DNA from 3 places in the Nitratireductor sp. WH36-1 genome. Region 1 is predicted to be linked to each of the others. Evidence: riboswitches for the same ligand, from Rfam matches in the RefSeq annotation. Region 1 holds a riboswitch; each other region holds the start of a gene.

What was found. Region 1 has a riboswitch for thiamine pyrophosphate ahead of AC4PTT_RS19610 (YkoF family thiamine/hydroxymethylpyrimidine-binding protein). Riboswitches for the same ligand answer to the same signal wherever they lie in the genome.
Region 2: linked by a shared signal. The riboswitch ahead of thiB (thiamine ABC transporter substrate binding subunit) and the one ahead of AC4PTT_RS19610 (YkoF family thiamine/hydroxymethylpyrimidine-binding protein) in region 1 are both predicted to bind thiamine pyrophosphate.
Region 3: linked by a shared signal. The riboswitch ahead of thiC (phosphomethylpyrimidine synthase ThiC) and the one ahead of AC4PTT_RS19610 (YkoF family thiamine/hydroxymethylpyrimidine-binding protein) in region 1 are both predicted to bind thiamine pyrophosphate.

Annotation. Positions count from the first base shown of each region.
Region 1 is NZ_JBZXDP010000002.1:89,154-95,054, forward strand. It holds gene AC4PTT_RS19590 (esterase-like activity of phytase family protein) at 1-669, shown strand, start outside; gene AC4PTT_RS19595 (ABC transporter substrate-binding protein) at 733-1,722, opposite strand; gene AC4PTT_RS19600 (ABC transporter ATP-binding protein) at 1,719-2,474, opposite strand; gene AC4PTT_RS19605 (ABC transporter permease) at 2,471-3,259, opposite strand; gene AC4PTT_RS19610 (YkoF family thiamine/hydroxymethylpyrimidine-binding protein) at 3,264-3,872, opposite strand; TPP riboswitch at 3,866-3,978, opposite strand; gene AC4PTT_RS19615 (DeoR/GlpR family DNA-binding transcription regulator) at 4,095-4,856, opposite strand; gene AC4PTT_RS19620 (phosphotransferase family protein) at 5,019-5,901, shown strand, end outside.
Region 2 is NZ_CM178970.1:691,614-697,514, forward strand. It holds gene AC4PTT_RS03325 (M48 family metalloprotease) at 1-588, opposite strand, end outside; gene thiQ (thiamine ABC transporter ATP-binding protein) at 745-1,506, opposite strand; gene thiP (thiamine/thiamine pyrophosphate ABC transporter permease) at 1,503-3,101, opposite strand; gene thiB (thiamine ABC transporter substrate binding subunit) at 3,140-4,144, opposite strand; TPP riboswitch at 4,182-4,343, opposite strand; gene AC4PTT_RS03345 (thiamine diphosphokinase) at 4,437-5,084, shown strand; gene AC4PTT_RS03350 (ABC-F family ATP-binding cassette domain-containing protein) at 5,088-5,901, shown strand, end outside.
Region 3 is NZ_JBZXDP010000002.1:609,721-615,621, forward strand. It holds gene AC4PTT_RS21990 (Bug family tripartite tricarboxylate transporter substrate binding protein) at 1-486, shown strand, start outside; gene AC4PTT_RS21995 (tripartite tricarboxylate transporter TctB family protein) at 515-1,027, shown strand; gene AC4PTT_RS22000 (tripartite tricarboxylate transporter permease) at 1,053-2,546, shown strand; gene argE (acetylornithine deacetylase) at 2,563-3,729, shown strand; TPP riboswitch at 4,103-4,227, shown strand; gene thiC (phosphomethylpyrimidine synthase ThiC) at 4,341-5,901, shown strand, end outside.

The sequences.
Region 1 (5,901 bases):
GCGGCTGCGGCGCTGACAGACGCAGACGGAAGCGCGCTTGCCGAACAGGGGTTCGGGCCGGAAGCGCTGATGCTACGACCAGATGAAACGGGCGCTCTGAATTTCGCGATCCTGAGCGAAAGCGGACCGCGCGCCGCACTTTTCAAGCGTGACGGGGGATGGCTGGCAGAGATCGATCTGCCATCGGCGGTGCGTGACAGCAGCCGACAGGCGGGCAAGAACCGCGGCCTTGAATCCATCGCCCATCACCCGGAGCTTGGCCTTGTGACCCTGCCCGAAGAACCGTTTGAGCCCGCGCCGCGCACCGCGCACACGCTTTATGCGGAAGGTGGCGAAACGCTCTCGTGGTCGAGCGAGGATATCGGTGCGTCGCGGGTGAAGGCGATGACGGCGCTGCCCGATGGCAGGCTTCTGGTGCTGGAGCGCATCAAGGAAGACAAGGCGCTCGTTCCCTATCTGCGGCTTGTCGACCCGGCGGTCTGCGCGGCCGACACCTTATGCAAAACGCAGGCGGTTCGACTTGATGTTCCTGGTGTCGACGATGCGGATTTCGAAGGCATTGTCGCGGTCTCGCCGTCACTCTTTCTGCTGGTCAGCGATGACAGGATCAAGAAGGAGCAACGCTCGGTGTTTGCGCTGGTGGACGTGACGTTTCCGGCCATGCCCTGAATGAAAACGGCCCGAAAACCTCCTGAGGCTTTCGGGCCGTAAATCTCTGAACTGCGTCAGAAATTACTGCTTCTGGTACGCGTTGGTGAACCAGGTGTAGACGTCCGGCATTTCCTCAAGGCGCTTGCCGTCGGCATCGCGCATGACGCCCGCCTCGAACATGAACTTCGTGATGTTGCCGAACATGTCCGCATCGATGAGGCCGACCGGTTCGCCCTCGTCCTGCAGGTAGCCGCCATCCACGATGGCCTGCATGGAAGCGCGGACCAGCTCCGGGTTGGACAGCATGCCGCCGGTTTCGGCGATCAGCATCTCGGCTGCCTCTTCCGGGTTCTCGGCAGCAAAGGCATAGCCGCGCTGAGCCGCTTCAACGAAAGCGCGCGCGGTCTCCGGGTTGGCCTTCAGCCAGGTTCCGTTGCTGCCAAGATAGGTGGTGTGCTGATCCGGCACGCCGTAATCGGCATAGCGGAATGCGCGCTGCGGGCGGTCGAGGAGCACGGAGTTCACACCTTCCCAGGTGCTGACCTCAAGCGTGAAATCGACCGTGCCGTTGGCAAGCGCCTCATAGGCAGAGGTGCCGAGCGTGACGGTCTCGAATTCGCCCTTGCCGCCATCGTTCTGGATGATGGTGGAGATGAGGGCCTGCTCCCATGCGCTGCCGAAACCGGCATAGGTCATGCCATCGAGATCGGCCGGGCGCTGGATGTCTTCACGCTCGCCGTTGAAGACGAGACGGCCCGTCTCGTGCTGCATCACCGCCATGACGACCGTGAGGTCGGCGCCCGTGGCGCGCTGGCTGTAGAAGCCGATGGAGCTGAGAATGCCGAATTCGGCAACGCCCGTGGCGACCAGCGTGCCGGAGGACGTGTCGGTGTAGGGCAGGATTTCGACATCAAGACCGGCATCCTTGAACCAGCCCTTCGCCTGGGCGACGTAGAGCCCCACATGGTTGGTGTTGGGCGTCCAGTCCAGCGCGACGCTCAGGCGCTCCTGCGCCGTTGCCGGCAGCGCCATCGCGCCGAGCATCAGGGCTGCGGCTATCAGGCTTTTCATGGTCTTTCTCCTGTCTGACTGAGCAAGGTGTTCAAAAGATCTTCTTCCAGCGCACGGGCTTCGTCCGGCAGGGGCGCGCCAAGGCGCGGGCGCGGGGCGCGGACGAGGACCTCGGAAATCACGCGGGCGGGACGGCGCGACAGCACATAGATGCGGTCTGAAAGGGCGACCGCCTCGCGCACGTCATGGGTGACGAGCAGCGTGGTCCAGCGCGCGGCGCGCCAGCGGTCCTCCAGCCAGCGCTGCATCTGCGCGCGGGTGAGCGCGTCGAGTGCGCCGAAGGGTTCATCGAGAAGCTGTATCGGGCGGGCCTGAATGACCGTGCGCAGAAGGGCTGCGCGCTGACGCATGCCGCCCGAGAGTTCCGCCGGATAGCGCTGCTCAAAGCCTTCCAGCCCGAATTCGGCGAACAGCGGCAGCGCGCGGGCACGCGCCTCCGCGCGGGGCACACCCTGCACTTCCAGCCCCAGAATGACGTTGTCGATGATGCGTCGCCAGGGCATCAGCGCGTCGCGCTGCGGCATGAAGGCGAAGGTCTGGCCATCGCGCTTCAGCGGCGCGCCATCGCGCAGGATCTCGCCGCGATCCGGCGCAAGCGCGCCGGTGAGCAGGCGAAACAGGGTGGACTTGCCTGCTCCCGAAGGGCCGAGAATGGAGACGAACTCCCCCTGCCCCACATGCAGCGACACATCGTCGAGCACGGCGGTCTCGCCAAGCGTCACGCCCACATTGCGCATTTCAAGAGCGCTCATCGTGTCTGCCCCGCTTCACGCCAGCGCAGCAGCGCGCGTTGCAGAAGCGCCGAGACGCCGAAGAGCACCAGCGTCAGCGTGGAGCTGACCACGACCGCTGCCAGCATGAGATCCGGGCGAAAGCTGTTCTTGGCGTTGAGAATGACAATGCCGAGCCCGGCGCGCGCGCCGACATATTCGGAGAAGATCGCGGCGACCACGGCATAGGTGATCGAAATCCGCAGGCCGGCGAAGAAATAGGGCATGGCCGAGGGAAAGCGCGCCGCCCGGAACACTTTCCATCGCGACGCGCCCATGGAGCGCATCAGCGTTTCGATTTCGGGATCGGTGGATTCGTAGCCATCGACCAGCGCCACCAGCATGGGAAAGAAGGTGACGAGCGCCACGAGCAGGATTTTCGGTGTGAGACCGAAACCGAACCACAGGACGGCCAGCGGCGCGATGGCCACCAGCGGCAGGGTCTGGCTGACGACAAAGATCGGGAACAGCGCCCGCCGCAGCTTCGGCAGGAAATCGAGCGCCACCGAGAGGGCAAAGGCGATGCTGACGGAGAAGGCAAAGCCGGTCAGCGTCGCGCTCAGCGTCGGCAGCGTGTTCTCCCACAGGAGGCCGCGGTTGACGCCCATCTGTTCGATGACGCGCGAGGGCGCAGGCAGAACCAGCGGCGAAATGCCCGACAGCCGCACATAGATTTCCCAAAGGAGGATTGCACCGGCAACGCTTGCCAGAGCAGGCAAGCCGCGCACCAGCCGTCCGCCCGCAGGACGGGGCCGACCCTGAGACATGGGATCAGGCCGTGGAGGGGCTGTTGGCGGAAACGGTCAAATCGACCGTCACATGGCCTTCGGGCGGACCAAACCGGCAGAAAGCCTGTTCGAGCGTTGCGAAAACCGGGCCTGCATCGCCGGTGAGACGGCTGCAGAAATTCTTGGAATGATCGAAGACGCCGCTCGACTTCAGGAAGTCGATGCAGCCCATGATCTCCGCCATGTGATCGCCGGCGCCCATCACGTAAAGCGAAAACTGCGCGCGTGCGATTTCCGACGTGGTCTTTGCATTGGCCACCGCTGCAAGTGCCGCCTTCTGCCGTTCGGCGAGCGGCTCTGACGGATTTGCGAGTGCAGAGGTGCTGCAGATCGGATCGTCCGGCTCGCCGGGGCAGCCGCGCGAGAGCGTGGCGCGCAGCACCACATGATGGCGGGTGGATGCGGCGGCGACATAGAAATCGCGCAGCGCCGGAAACAGCACTTCGGGCGGACCGACGACGAGCGTGGAGATATCGTCGGTCTCGATCCGCAACCGGTCCCGGTAAGGATCGAACGCGGAGAGCGACGACATGATGACGTCGACGAAATTGTCGGTCATCGGATAAAGGGAAAGCTGCGCACCTGCGAACATGATTGTCCTCCTTGCTCCGCTGGCATTACCCAGATCAGCTTCTAGGGCCCGAGGATTTGCACCCTCATCTCAGCCGCGGCGATACGCGGCACCCCTGTGGATGCGCGGAACGAACCAAATCCCGAGACGGAAAGCAAGTTGATTGTGCAGGAACTGTTTCGTCGGAGAACAAATGTACAGCTTTCCCACAGGCGTGGTGCGCCGGCGGCCCGAACGCCCCCGTCAGGCGGGGCAGGTAACCGTCACATCGGCCAGACGGAGCGCTTCGGAAAGGTCTTCCGGCGGCATGCTGTCGACGATCAGCGAATCGACTTCGGCAAAGGAGCAGACGCGCACCAGCCCCTTCCGGCCGAACTTGGAAGCATCGGTCACGACAACCCGGCGGCGACCACGCGCCAGAACCGCGTTGCCGAACTGCGCCTCCTCCAGATCGTAGTCCATGATGCCGGTCATCGCGTTCACCGCGCCGGCGGAAATGATGGCGTGATCGACGCTGAAACGGCTGACGAACTCGATGGCGGAAAAGCCGAGCGCGGAGCCACTGTCGCTGCGCAGCTCCCCGCCGGCCATGTAGACCTTGTTGCCATTGACGGTCGCCAGCGTGCGGGCGATGTCGGATGAGTTGGTAACGACGGTCAACTGCCGGTGGTCCAGCAGCGCGCGCGCCAGAAGGCTGGTAGTGGTGCCCGTGTCGAGCATCACCGACTCGCCATCGCGGATCGTCGAGGCGGCCAGTGCGGCGATGGTCTCCTTGGCCTGCCGGTTCTCCCGCATGCGCCGCTCGAACGGCGCTTCGCTGACCACGGACGGCAAGGCGATGGCGCCATGCATGCGCACGATGGCGCCGCGCCCGGCGAGCACCTTCACATCGCGGCGAACGGTTTCCACCGACACCTCCAGATGCTGCGCCAGATCATTGACGCCCATTGTGCCCTGCTCTGTCAGAAGATCCAGAATCCGACCATGGCGGGGGGAATAGTTCATCTGCGTTGCCCTTACCGGTTGTGCCCGTTTATGCCCTATCATGACTGATTTGAAATTCAAGAAGATGCGAATCGGTCAAACTTCAACATTTTTCTGTTGACTTCACACAGATGCCCATCAATTCTTCCTCAAAATCGACAGCCAAAGGCTGCGGGAGGAGACATGACGGCAGCACGGGAAATCACCGCCCCGGGCTCTGATCGGATTGCGGCACTGCCCCTATGGCAGGGGGCAATCACGATAGAGCCGCTCGTCGGCGGCATCAGCAATGAAAGCTGGCTCGTTACCGACGATGCCGGCGGCCATGTGGTCCGTTTTGGCAAGGACTATCCCTTTCATCACGTTATCCGCGACCGCGAATTGATGACCGCGCGCGCCGCCGAGTTAGCGTCTCTTGCACCATCCGTCGAGCATGCGGCGCCCGGCGTCATGGTTTGCAGACATCTCAATGCGAAAACATACGGCGAAGCCGATGTGCGCGCCAACATTGAACGCGTCGCCAGGATCGTTCGCGATTTTCATCAGGACATGCCGCACCATGTTTCAGGGCCGGGCTTCATGTTCTGGCCGTTTCACGTCATCCGCGACTATGCGCGCACCCTGAAGGAAGGCGGGAGCCGGATGACGGAGCAGCTGCCGGCCTATCTTGCGCTGGCCGATGAGCTGGAAGCCGTACAGACGCCGCTTCCAATCGTGTTCGGTCACAACGACCTCCTGCCAGCCAACCTTCTGGATGACGGCAAGCGGCTGTGGCTGATCGATTTCGAATATGCCGGCTTCTCGACGGCGATGTTCGATCTGGCGGGGCTCTCCTCCAACGCCAGCTTTTCGGACGAAGAGTCCGAAGCGCTGCTCGGCTATTATTTCGACCGCACGCCCGATTGGGACCTGCGGCGTTCGCTGGCCTCCATGCAGTGCGCTTCGCTGTTGCGCGAGGCGATGTGGAGCATGACCTCCGAGCTTTATCTCGACGCGCCGGGCACCGACTACGTTGCCTACACGCATGAAAACCTCTCGCGGCTCGAGGCCGCACTGGACACTTTCT
Region 2 (5,901 bases), on a different replicon from region 1:
CGAGAACTGCGCGAGCCTCAGCTTGCCGCGAACCAGCGCTGCCTGCGCCGCCTGATCGCGCCCGTCGATCACCTCGCTCACCACTTTCGAGGCGAACTTTTCCTGCGCTTCGAGCTTCTGCCGCTCGATGCCGTGATTGGCTGTGACGTGCGCCATTTCATGCGCGATGACCGCTGCAAGCTCAGCCGAATCATTGGCGAGCGCCAGAAGACCGCGCGTGACATAGAGATAGCCGCCCGGCAGCGCGAATGCGTTGACGTTGGGCGAATTCAGAATGGTGACCGTGTAGGCCGCGCCGGTGTTCTGCTCATCCAGCGTCAGAGATCCCACCACCTTGGCGACCATGCGCTCCAGCTTCGGATCGGAGTATTCGCCGCCATAGGTCTGCAGAATGCGGGGATGCTGCTGGCGTGCAAGCCGTGCAAGACGGTTGCCGCGCGTCACCGAATCGACCGTGACCGGGTTCGACGACGGCATGAAGCTGCCTGTGTCCGTGGGCACCATCTGGCAGCCCGACAGGAGGACTGTGAGCGCTACGGCGAGAATGGCTTTGCGCGGTATGGCTCGCGCTGATGGCTGGAAATTCATGGTAGCGGGCGCTTCATTGGACAGGGTCGTGTCCTTCCGGTTGATTTTGTCCAAAGCATGACCGTCATTAATGCCCAAGTCACGCACTTGGTTCCCTCAACATGGCGTGATGTCCCGTCCGAGCCACGGTCTAGCGCATAAGCTGCAACAGTGGAATCAATTTGTTGTAGAGTAATTTATTTCCCGCCGTGCGCCTATGTAGCGATTGAAGGCTTCTGAGGCATCGCCGGCAATGAACGCTGCGGTTGTGCCGGTCGCGGCGACCTGCCCCTCTTCAACAAAGATCATCGTCCTGCAAAGCCGTTCCGCGTCGCGCGGGTCATGCGTTGCCATCAGCACTGTCATCTGCTGTTCCGCATGCAGAGCGCGGATCAGGTCCAGCATCTCGTCGCGCAGCGCCGGTCCGAGCGAGGCGAAGGGTTCGTCCATCAGGAGCACCGGACGCTTGCGGATTAAAACACGCGCCAGCGCCACCCGCTGGCGTTCACCGCCCGAAAGCGCCCGTGGCAGCCGGTCTTCCTTGCCGGCAAGCCCGGTTCTGGCAAGCGCATCGGAGACCGCCGCGCGGTCTTCTTCCGTCAGCTTCAGCGCAGGCGAGCGCCCCAGCCCCACATTCTGCGCGACCGTGAGATGCGCGAAGAGATTGTTTTCCTGAAACACCATGGAGACGGGCCGGCGATGCGGCGTCAGCCCGGAAACATCCTTTCCGTCGATCATGATGCGGCCGGAGGTCGGTGTCTCGAAGCCGGCGATCAGGCTGAGAAGCGTCGATTTGCCAGAGCCGCTCGGGCCCATCACGGCGACGATGTCGGACGGGGAGATGGTCAGGTCGAACGCCATTTCGCTCCCGCCCGGATAGGCAAAGCGCAGCTTTTCGAGTGTGATCCCCGCGCCGTGTGCGGCGTCAGCCTTGGTCATGTCTTCTCCTTGCCGAGACGGTCGGCCACGAACATCAATGCCAGACAAAGAAGCCCGAGGAAAAGGGCAATGCCTGCGGCATCCGCCGTGCGATAGCTGCCCATGCGCTGCAACAGAAGATAGGGCAGGGTCTGCACCTGATCGGAGCCGAACAGCGCGATCACGCCGAGATCGCCGAGCGAAAGAGCGGCGGCGAAGGCGAGCGCGGTCGCGGCAGGGCGGCGCAGCGCCGGCCAGTCGACGAGGCGTAGTCGTGTCCAGCCAGTGATGCCCAGCGACAGGCAGAGCCGCTCATGGCGGGCGCTGGCAGCGTCATAGGCCGGGCGGATTGCGCGGATTGCAAACGGCATCGCCATCACCGCGTTGACGGTGACGACCATCGCCGGTGCAAAGGCAAAAACATCGCCCACATGCCGCAGCAGAATGAACCAGCCGGCACCGATCACCAGCGGCGGAATGATGAGCACCATCGCCGCCCCGCTGTCGGTGGCGCGTTCAAGCAGGCCCGCAGGCAGTGCGCCGCGCTTCATTTCGAGCGCCCGGCGTGCCGCCACCAGCGCCAGCGAAAGAACCAGGCATAAAAGCGCGGAGAGGCTGGCGAAAAGCAGGCTGGTTGTTGTGGCCGAAAACACCGCGCTCTCGGTGGCAAGCCGCGCCAGATCCGCTTTCAGACCGGCGATCACGGTCGCAGCCATCGGTCCGGCGACGAAGAGCAGCCCCGCGACGATGATGACGGTGTTGAGAACCGTCTCCAATGGCGTGTGCCAGACAATGCGGCGCGGTGCGACGGGCAGGTTGGCATCGCCGCTGAGCGACGCGCCGAGCCGGCTTAACGCCAGAACAACGCCGCCGGCCAGCGCCAGCTGCACCAGCGTCAGCACCAGTGCGCGCGCCGGATCGAAGTCGAACCGCAGCGCCTGATAGATCGCCACTTCCAGCGTTGTCGCGCGCGGTCCGCCACCAAGCAGCAGGACGATGGTGAACGAGGTCACGCACAGCATGAAGACGAGGCCGGCAATGCCGGGAAGGGCCGCGCGCATGGCCGGCCATTCGAGAAACCGGAACGAGGCGCGCGCGCCCATGCCAAGCTGGGCCGCAAGACGCCACTGGTCGGCGGGCACGCTTTCCAGCGCGTTCAGGAACAGGCGCGTGGCCAGCGGCAGATTGAAGAAGACATGGGCGACCAGAATGCCCGAAAGCCCGTAAATGCCGGGCCAGTGCTCATTGAAGAGCACGGACAGGAAAGGCGCGAAAATCCCCGCTCTTCCCAGAAGCGCCAGAATGCCGAGCGCCGCCACAATGGCGGGAAGCGCAAGCGGCACAGCAAACAGGCGCAGAATGAAGGCGCGGCCCGCAAATGCGGGATGGCGCGCCAGCGCGCGCGCCAAAAGGATCGCCGGCACGACCGATAAAAGCGTCGATAACAGCGCCTGCCAGAGCGTGAAGCGGGCGATCCGCAGCAGATAGGCGTCGAAAGCCGCAAGCGCGCCCGTGCCCTGTTGCAGGGCCTCCACGGCAAGGCCCGCAAAGGCCCCGCCGATCAGCAGGCCGACAGCGGCCAGCGCAAGCCGTCCCGCAGCGACACGCCTGTCCATGAGGGGGCGTCTTTCCATGTCGGGCGCGCGCGAAACGGTCAGCGGCTCATCACCGAAAGCCACTCATCGACCCAGGCCTTGCGGTTTTCCGCCACCTCTTTCGATGAGAATTCGAGCGTCTCGCCCGGCTTCACCAGAGTGTCGAACACCGGGTTGAGCGGCTGCGATGTCTCGCCGGCCGGGAACATCCAGTTGGTCTCCGGAATCGCGTCCTGAAAGCCGGGACCGGTCATGAAGGCGAGGAATTTCTGCGCTAGCGGGTTTTCCGCACCCTTCACGGTCTGTGCTGCCACTTCCACCTGAAGATAATGCCCTTCTTCAAAGCCCGTCGCCTTGTAGCGCTCGGAATCTTCGGCAATCTGGTGATAGGCGGGCGAGGTGGTGTAGGACAGCACCATCGGCGCTTCGCCGCTGGTGAACAGGCCATAGGCCTCGCTCCAGCCCGGCGTCACCGTCAGCACCTTGTCCTGCAGTTTGCCCCAGGCGTCAGCTGCGTCGTCGCCATAGACGGCCTTCATCCAGAGCAGCAGACCAAGGCCCGGCGTGGAGGTGCGCGGGTCCTGAATGGCGATCTTCAGATTGCTGTCGCTCTCCACCAGCTCCTTCAGGCTTGCCGGCGGGGTCTCGATGGCCTCGGTGTCATAGACAAAGGCAAAATAGCCGTAGTCGAACGGAACGAACGTGTCGTCCTCGAAGCCGCCCGGCACGTTCACCCTGCCGATGTCGACGCCATGGGGCGCAAACAGGCCGGTCTCGCGGGCCTCGTGCACGAGGTTGTTGTCGAGACCGAGCACGATGTCGGCCTTGGTCGATTTGCCTTCGAGCTTCACGCGGTTCAGAAGCGCCACGCCATCGGCCACGGAAACGAAATCCACGTCGCAGCCGCATTCCGCCTCGAACGCCTTCTCCACCGCCGGTCCGGGGCCCCAGTCGGAGGTGAAGCTCTCATAGGTGTAGACGGTGAGCTTGTCTTCGGCCGCCGCATGGCCGGCCATGGCCAGCGTGCCAAGCGCCATGGTGGAAAGCAGGGTGGTCGCGCGCATCTGCGCCTCCTCTCGTTTGGTTGGGGAATGAGGCGCTGTGCGAAAAGCGTCTAATCCCTCCGCCGGTGCAAACCGGATCAGGTTCAGCGGGTTGGCCGGGTTCCACTGATGCGGCTTTCCTTTGATCAAGGCAAAGCTGCATCCGTTTCAACCACTGGGCCTCTCAGCCGGCAATCCGCCGGCACCCCGTTAGAGCGACCGGGAAAATAGGGCGCGGCAGGGGCCGGCGCAAGAGGCGGAATGGCGCGAACGCCGTTGGCGCTTGCCCGCCGGCATGATATGGGCCTCGAGCATGAGCCTGTTTACCCTTCTCCTGGGCGGAGATCTCACACGCACGCCGGCACTCGATGCCGAAATCGCCGACAGCCGCATCATCGCGGCTGATTCAGGCATGCGTCACGCAGCGCTTCTGGGCGTTATGCCGGAGCTGTGGGTCGGCGATTTCGATTCCGAGCCGGACGGCATGGCCGAGGCCTATGCCCGGGTGCCGCGCCGCGCCTTTCCCGCCGACAAGGACAAGACGGACGGGGAACTCGCCATCGCCGCAGCGCTGGAAGCGGGCGCGACGAGCCTCGTTCTCGTGGGTGCTTTCGGCGGCGCGCGACCCGATCACATGTTCCTGCATCTCGCGCAGGCGCTTCAGCTTTCAGAACAGGGCATTAAGACGCGGCTGACAAGCGGCGTGCAGGAAGGCGTGCCGCTGCTGCCCGGCAAACGCCATCGCTTCGACTATCCGCAGAAAACGCTGTTTTCGATCCTTGGCTTTTCGGCCCTTTCCGGCCTCACCGTGGAAGGGGCCAAATGGCCGCTCGATGCGGTCGAGGTTCCTTTCGGCTCGTCGCTGACCCTTTCCAATGTGGTCGATGGCGAACTCGCGGTTACCCTCAAAGAGGGCAGGGCGCTTCTGGTCGCCCATCTTTCCAACGACGGAGAACACTGATCCATGGCGCCGCCTCTTTTAAAGCTTGATGGCATTCGCCTGACCTTCGGCGGCACGCCGCTGCTCGATGGCGCATCGCTGATGGTTGGCCCCGGCGAGCGGCTGGCGCTGGTCGGGCGCAACGGCTCCGGCAAGTCGACACTTCTGAAGATCGCCGCCGGCCTCGTGGAGCCGCAGGATGGCGAGGTGTTCCGCCAGCCGACGGCGACCGTGCGCTATCTGCCCCAGTCGCCCGACTGGCAGGGTTTTTCGACCGTGCGCGCCTATGTGGAGGCCGGTCTCGGCCCGGCGGACGACATCAACCGCGTGGCGCTGGTCATCGACCGGCTGGGCCTGTCCGGCGATGAAGACCCGGCAACGCTGTCGGGCGGCGAGGCGCGCCGTGCAGCGCTCGCCCGGGTGCTTGCGCCCGAGCCTGATCTGCTGTTGCTGGACGAGCCGACCAACCATCTCGACCTCGCCACCATCGAATGGCTGGAAGAAGAGCTGCAGCGCACGTCTTCAGCCCTTGTCACCATCTCGCATGACCGTCGTTTTCTCGAACGCGTCAGCCGCGCAACCGTCTGGCTCGACCGTGGCGTGACGCGCAGGCTCGACAAGGGCTTTGCCCATTTCGAGGACTGGCGCGATCAGGTGCTCGAAGAGGAAGAGCGCGACCAGCACAAGCTTGCCCGCAAGATCGAGCGCGAGGAACACTGGCTGCGCTATGGCGTCACCGCGCGCCGCAAGCGCAATGTGCGCCGTCTGGGCGAGCTGCATGCGCTGCGCGAGAAGCACCGCAGCCATCGCGGTGCGGAAGGCGTGGCCACCATGACGG
Region 3 (5,901 bases), 160 kb from region 1:
TTCACCGTTCAGGCGCTGCTGGCCGACAATGAACTCGACCCGCTGACGGCAGCGACCCTCGTGCCCTACAAGGGCGGCGGCGCTCTCGCGACCGCGCTTCTGGGCGGCCATGTGGATTTCCTCGCCATCGCGGCCGGTTCGCTGATGCCGCATATCGAGTCCGGCAAGATGCGCGCTCTGATGGTCTACGCACCGTCGCGCATGGACACGCTGCCTGACGTCCCGACCGCAGCCGAGCTCGGCTTCGACAAGGCTGGCCAGATCACCGGCTGGAGCGCACTCTACGGCCCGAAGGATCTGCCGGAAGAGGTCGTGACCCGCTGGCAGGAAACCCTCAACAAGGTTGGCGAGGACGAGACCTGGCTTGAGCTGGCCAAGCGCCGCGGCTCCATCTCCACGGCTGGCAAGGAAGACATGCCTGCCTATGCCAAGTCGCAGTACGAGCTGTTCAACGGGCTCGCCCGCGAGTTCGGCTACATTCAGTAAGCCAACTTAAGAACCAGGAGGACGCGGCATGCTGAACAAGGGAATGCTCCGGGGCTTTTTGATCGCCCTCTTCTTCGGCGTGGTGCTTTTCGCACTGATCCCGATCCACGTGCCGCGTCCTTCCTTCATTCCAGGCTTCGCGCCCCCGCCCGACATGTGGCCGCGCACCGTCTCCATTCTGGGCCTCGCGCTCGGCATTCTGGCGATGGTGCTTGTGGCTCTCAGCGGCGGGCGTGCAGCTCCGGAAGAGGCGGAATATTCGCCTGCCTCGCCTGCGGAATGGCGCAACCGGCTGATCCGGCTCGCGCTGGCGCTCGCCGCATTTGCAGGCTTCGTCTTTCTTGCGCCGCGCCTCGGTTTTCTGCCGTCATCGATGCTGCTGGCGCTCGCTGCCTTCATTCTCGCCGGAGCTTCGTCGCGCTGGGTCGCAGTGCTTGCGCTGGCCGTCCTGCTGCCGCTCGGCCTGCAGCTCTTCTTCGGTAATGTAACGCACACGCCCTTCCCTCAGGGGAGCTGGGGCATCTTCCCCACCTTCAACTGAGAACGCCACCAGGACCGCTCAACACATGTGGAACGATCTTCTTTTCGCATTCGAATCCGTCGCCACGCTGGCCAATGTGCTGGCCATGGGCGCGGGCATCCTGGCCGGTGTAATCATCGGCGCCATTCCGGGCATGACCGGCACCATGGCGGTGACGCTCGCCCTGCCCTTCACCTTCTATCTGTCGCCCGTCACCAGCATTCTTTTGCTCGTTGCGCTCTACAAGGGCAGCACCTATGGCGCGTCGATCTCGGCGATCCTCATCAAGACGCCGGGCACGGCGTCCGCCGCCTGTACGGTGCTTGATGGCTGGCCGCTCGCCCAGAAGGGCAAGGCCGGCAAGGCGCTCAACATGGCGCTCATCTCGTCCTGTATCGGCGATTTCCTGTCCAACATTTCGCTGATCTTCCTCGCGGCCCCGCTGGCGCTTCTGGCGCTGCGCGTTGGTCCGCCGGAATATTTCATGCTGATGGCCTTCGCGCTGACCATGGTCGCCTCCATTTCCGGCGGCTCGCTGCTGCTCGGCGTCGTGTCGGCCTGTTTCGGTCTGCTTCTGGCAACCGTCGGCGAGGACATGTACGGCTCGTTCCGCTTCGCCATGACCGAGGACATGAAGGGTGGCCTTTCCGTGGCACCCGTTCTGATCGGTCTGTTCGCCCTGCCCGAGCTTCTGCGTCTCATCGTTTTCCGCGAGGAAAACCATGGCCAGGCCATGAAACTTGGCGACAACCGGCTGACGCTGGCGGAATTCCGTGGCTCCGTGAAATCCATCATCCGCGGCAGCTTCATCGGTGTGATTCTGGGCGCCATTCCGGGCATCGGGCCGTCGGCCGCCGCCTTCTTTTCCTATGGTGAGGCGCGTCGCTCCTCCCCCAACAGCGAGAATTTCGGCAAGGGCGAGCTGGAGGGCATCGCGGCTTCTGAATCGGCCAACAATGGCTGCTGCGGCGCGACCATGATCCCGCTTCTGGCGCTCGGCGTTCCCGGCGACGTGATCACCGGCGTCATGCTCGGCGCGTTCATGATCCAGGGCCTCACGCCCGGCCCGCTTCTGTTCCAGAACAATCTGAACGAGGTCTACATGCTGTTCATCGGCATGATGTTCTCCTCGGTTCTGCTGTTCGGTGCGGGCAAGCTGACGGTGCGCTTCTTCTCGCACATCGCGTCGATCCCGCAGGTGCTTCTGACGCCTGTGGTCCTGATGCTGTGCGTCTATGGCATCTATTCGATTTCCAGCAACATGTTCGACGTCACCGTCCTGCTCATCATGGGCGTGGTCGGCTTCATCATGCTGCTTTTGAACATCCCCCCGGCGCCGTTCCTGATCGCCTTCATTCTGGGGCCGATGTTCGAGGACAATCTGCGCCGCGCGCTGGCCATTTCGCGCGGTGACCCGTCCGTCTTCTTCCAGTCCGCCATTTCCTGGATTTTCGCAGGTCTGATCGTGTTCTTCGTCGGCCTGACGATCCGCCGGGAGTGGCAAAAATACCGAGAGAACCGTGCTGCACAGAATGCCTGAGGCCGAAAAGTCCACCATGTCACTGCTTGAGAATGCCAAGAGCCGCCTGAAGGATCTGGTCGCCTTCGATACGACGAGCCGCTACTCGAACCGGCCGCTCATCGACCACATGGCGGCGTTCCTGCGGGAATACGGCATCGAGCCGGTCATTTTGCTGGACGAGACGGGCGAGAAGGCAAACCTGATCGCCCGCATCGGCCCTGCCGACGTTCCCGGCGTCGTGCTGTCCGGCCACACCGATGTGGTGCCGGCGCTGGAAAAGGGCTGGACCTCCGGTCCGTTCGACCTGACCGAGCGCGACGGAAAGCTCTATGGCCGCGGAAGCTGCGACATGAAGGGCTTTGCCGCCTGTGTCATGGCGATGGTGCCGCAGCTGGCAGCCGCGAAGCTGGAAAGGCCGGTCTGGCTCTGCTTCTCGCATGACGAGGAAGTGGGCTGCCTCGGTGCGCCGGCCATCGCCGAATGGCTGGCCGCGCTCGACGTGCCGCCCATGCTGGCGATCATCGGCGAGCCGACCGATATGACGCTGGTGACCGGCCAGAAGGGCAAGATCGCCATGCGCTGCCATGTGCATGGCACGTCCGGCCACTCCTCCTTCGCGCCCGATCATGTCAACGCCATCGACTATGCGGCGCGCATCGTTTCGATGATCGCCGAACGCGGCGAGCAGATCGGCGAGGAAGGCCCCTTCGACCGCGACTTCACGGTGCCGCATTCGACCATGCTGGCGACCATGATTTCCGGCGGCGTCGCCACCAATGTGACGCCGGATCTGTGCAGCTTCACCTTCGAGATTCGCAGCCTGCCGACCCATGATGCGCGGGCCGAACTGGAATCTCTGAAAAAGCGCGCAAACGAAGAAATTTTGCCGAAAATGCAGGCGAAATGCGCCGAAACCGGCATCGAATGGGAAGAAATTTTCGCCTATCCGGCGATGGGCGACAGCACGTCGACCGACGGCTTCGCCTTCTTCCGCGACATCATGCCGGAGTGGTCGGGCAAGGTGTCCTACGGTTCGGAAGGCGGTGTGTTCGAGACCATCGGCGGCATCCCGTCGGTAATCGTCGGCCCCGGCTCGATCCGCCAGGCGCACAAGCCCGACGAGTTCGTTGCCATCGAGCAGCTGGACCTTTGCCTCGATTTCCTGGGCAAGGTCGCCCGGAAGGTCACCGAACCGGCCTGACCTAGGGTTAGGACCCATTAATATGACCGCAATGGCGTTCGATAGACCAAGAGATGCCAGGAAAAGCCCGCAGAGCGGGGTCTTCCCCCGGTCAAGGGGTTTGACGCGGCAGGTCGCCGGTCTATCGAGCGTCCTTCGGATCAGCCTGATTTGCACGGGCTACTTTGTCGCAAAGCCTTGAAAGACGTGAAGTCTTCCTGCGGCCTTGCTTCGCGTATCCGCACAAATCAGGCCGACCATTGCGGCCATATTAATGGGGCCTGACCCTAAGCATTCCGGCCCGGCCGCTCAGCGCGGCCGGCCCTCCCTGACGCGGAGTTCTGCACAACCGCGTCAGCCTGCTTGACAAGCAGCACCGCCTTCGCCCACCCTAAAGCCTCACCTGGGGGGTCCCGCCAAGGGGCTGAGATTCTGCTGGCATGGTTTTCCATGCAGCGCAGTGACCCGATGAACCTGATCCAGTTCATACTGGCGTAGGGATGGTGCATGCTTGGCGGGTCACAGGCTTATCGCGGCCGAAAACCGTTTCCGTACAGGAACGTCACAGCTCTTCCTCCTCTCGGCACGAACTGGGTCTCCATTGCTGAACGAGCAGAGGAGGCTCTGAACCCATGGACGCATTTGCCCCGACCGTAACCACCGGCCCGTTGCCGGCGTCGCGCAAGGTCTACAAACCCGGAACGCTTCACCCCGAGATTCGCGTGCCCATGCGCGAAATCGCCGTGCATCCAAGCGCCGGCGAACCGCCGGTGACCGTTTACGATTCCTCCGGCCCATACTCTGATCCCGACATGCTGATCGAGATCGACAGGGGCCTGCCGCGCATCCGCGAAGCCTGGGTAAAGGCGCGCGGCGACGTGGAAGCCTATGAGGGACGCCACGTCAAACCGGAAGACAATGGTTTTGCCACCGGCGACCGGCTGACGCCGGAATTTCCCATTCGCCATCAGCCGCTGAAAGCGAAGGACGGCAAGGCCGTCACGCAGCTCGCCTATGCGCGCGCCGGCATCATCACGCCGGAGATGGAATTCATCGCCATCCGCGAAAACCTCGGACGCGCGCAGGCCAAGGCCGCGCTTGCCCGCGACGGCGAGAGCTTTGGCGCATCGATCCCCGATTTCGTGACGCCGGAATTCGTGCGTGACGAGGTGGCGCGCGGCCGGGCCGTGATCCCCTCCAACATCAACCACCCGGAAGCCGAGCCGATGATCATCGGCCGCAACTTCCTCGTGAAGATCAACGCCAATATCGGCAATTCCGCCGTCACCTCTTCCATGGCAGAGGAAGTGGAAAAGATGGTGTGGGCGACGCGCTGGGGTGGCGATACGGTGATGGACCTGTCGACCGGCCGCAACATTCACAACATCCGCGAATGGATCATCCGCAATTCGCCCGTGCCGATCGGCACCGTGCCGATCTATCAGGCGCTGGAAAAGGTGAACGGCATTGCCGAAGACCTGACCTGGGAGGTGTTCCGCGACACGCTGATCGAACAGGCCGAACAGGGCGTCGACTATTTCACCATCCATGCGGGTGTGCGCCTGCACTACATTCCGCTGACGGTCGACCGTGTCACGGGTATCGTTTCGCGCGGCGGCTCGATCATGGCCAAGTGGTGCCTGGACCACCACAAGGAGAGCTTTCTCTACGAGAACTTTGCGGAAATCTGCGACATCTGCCGCGCCTATGACGTGTCGTTCTCGCTGGGCGACGGCCTGCGGCCCGGCTCCATCGCCGACGCCAATGACGCAGCCCAGTTTGCCGAGCTGGAAACGCTGGGCGAACTGACGAAGATCGCCTGGGAGAAGGACTGTCAGGTTATCATCGAAGGCCCCGGTCATGTGCCCATGCACAAGATCAAGGAAAACATGGACAAGCAGCTCGAGGTCTGTGGCGAGGCCCCGTTCTATACGCTTGGGCCGCTCACCACGGACATTGCGCCGGGCTATGACCACATCACGAGCGGCATCGGCGCGGCGATGATCGGCTGGTATGGCACGGCCATGCTCTGCTACGTCACGCCGAAAGAGCATCTGGGCCTGCCTGACCGCGATGACGTGAAGACAGGCGTCATCACCTACAAGATCGCAGCGCATGCGGCGGACCTCGCCAAGGGGCATCCGGCGGCGAAGATCCGCGATGATGCGCTTTCGCGGGCGCGCTTCGAGTTCC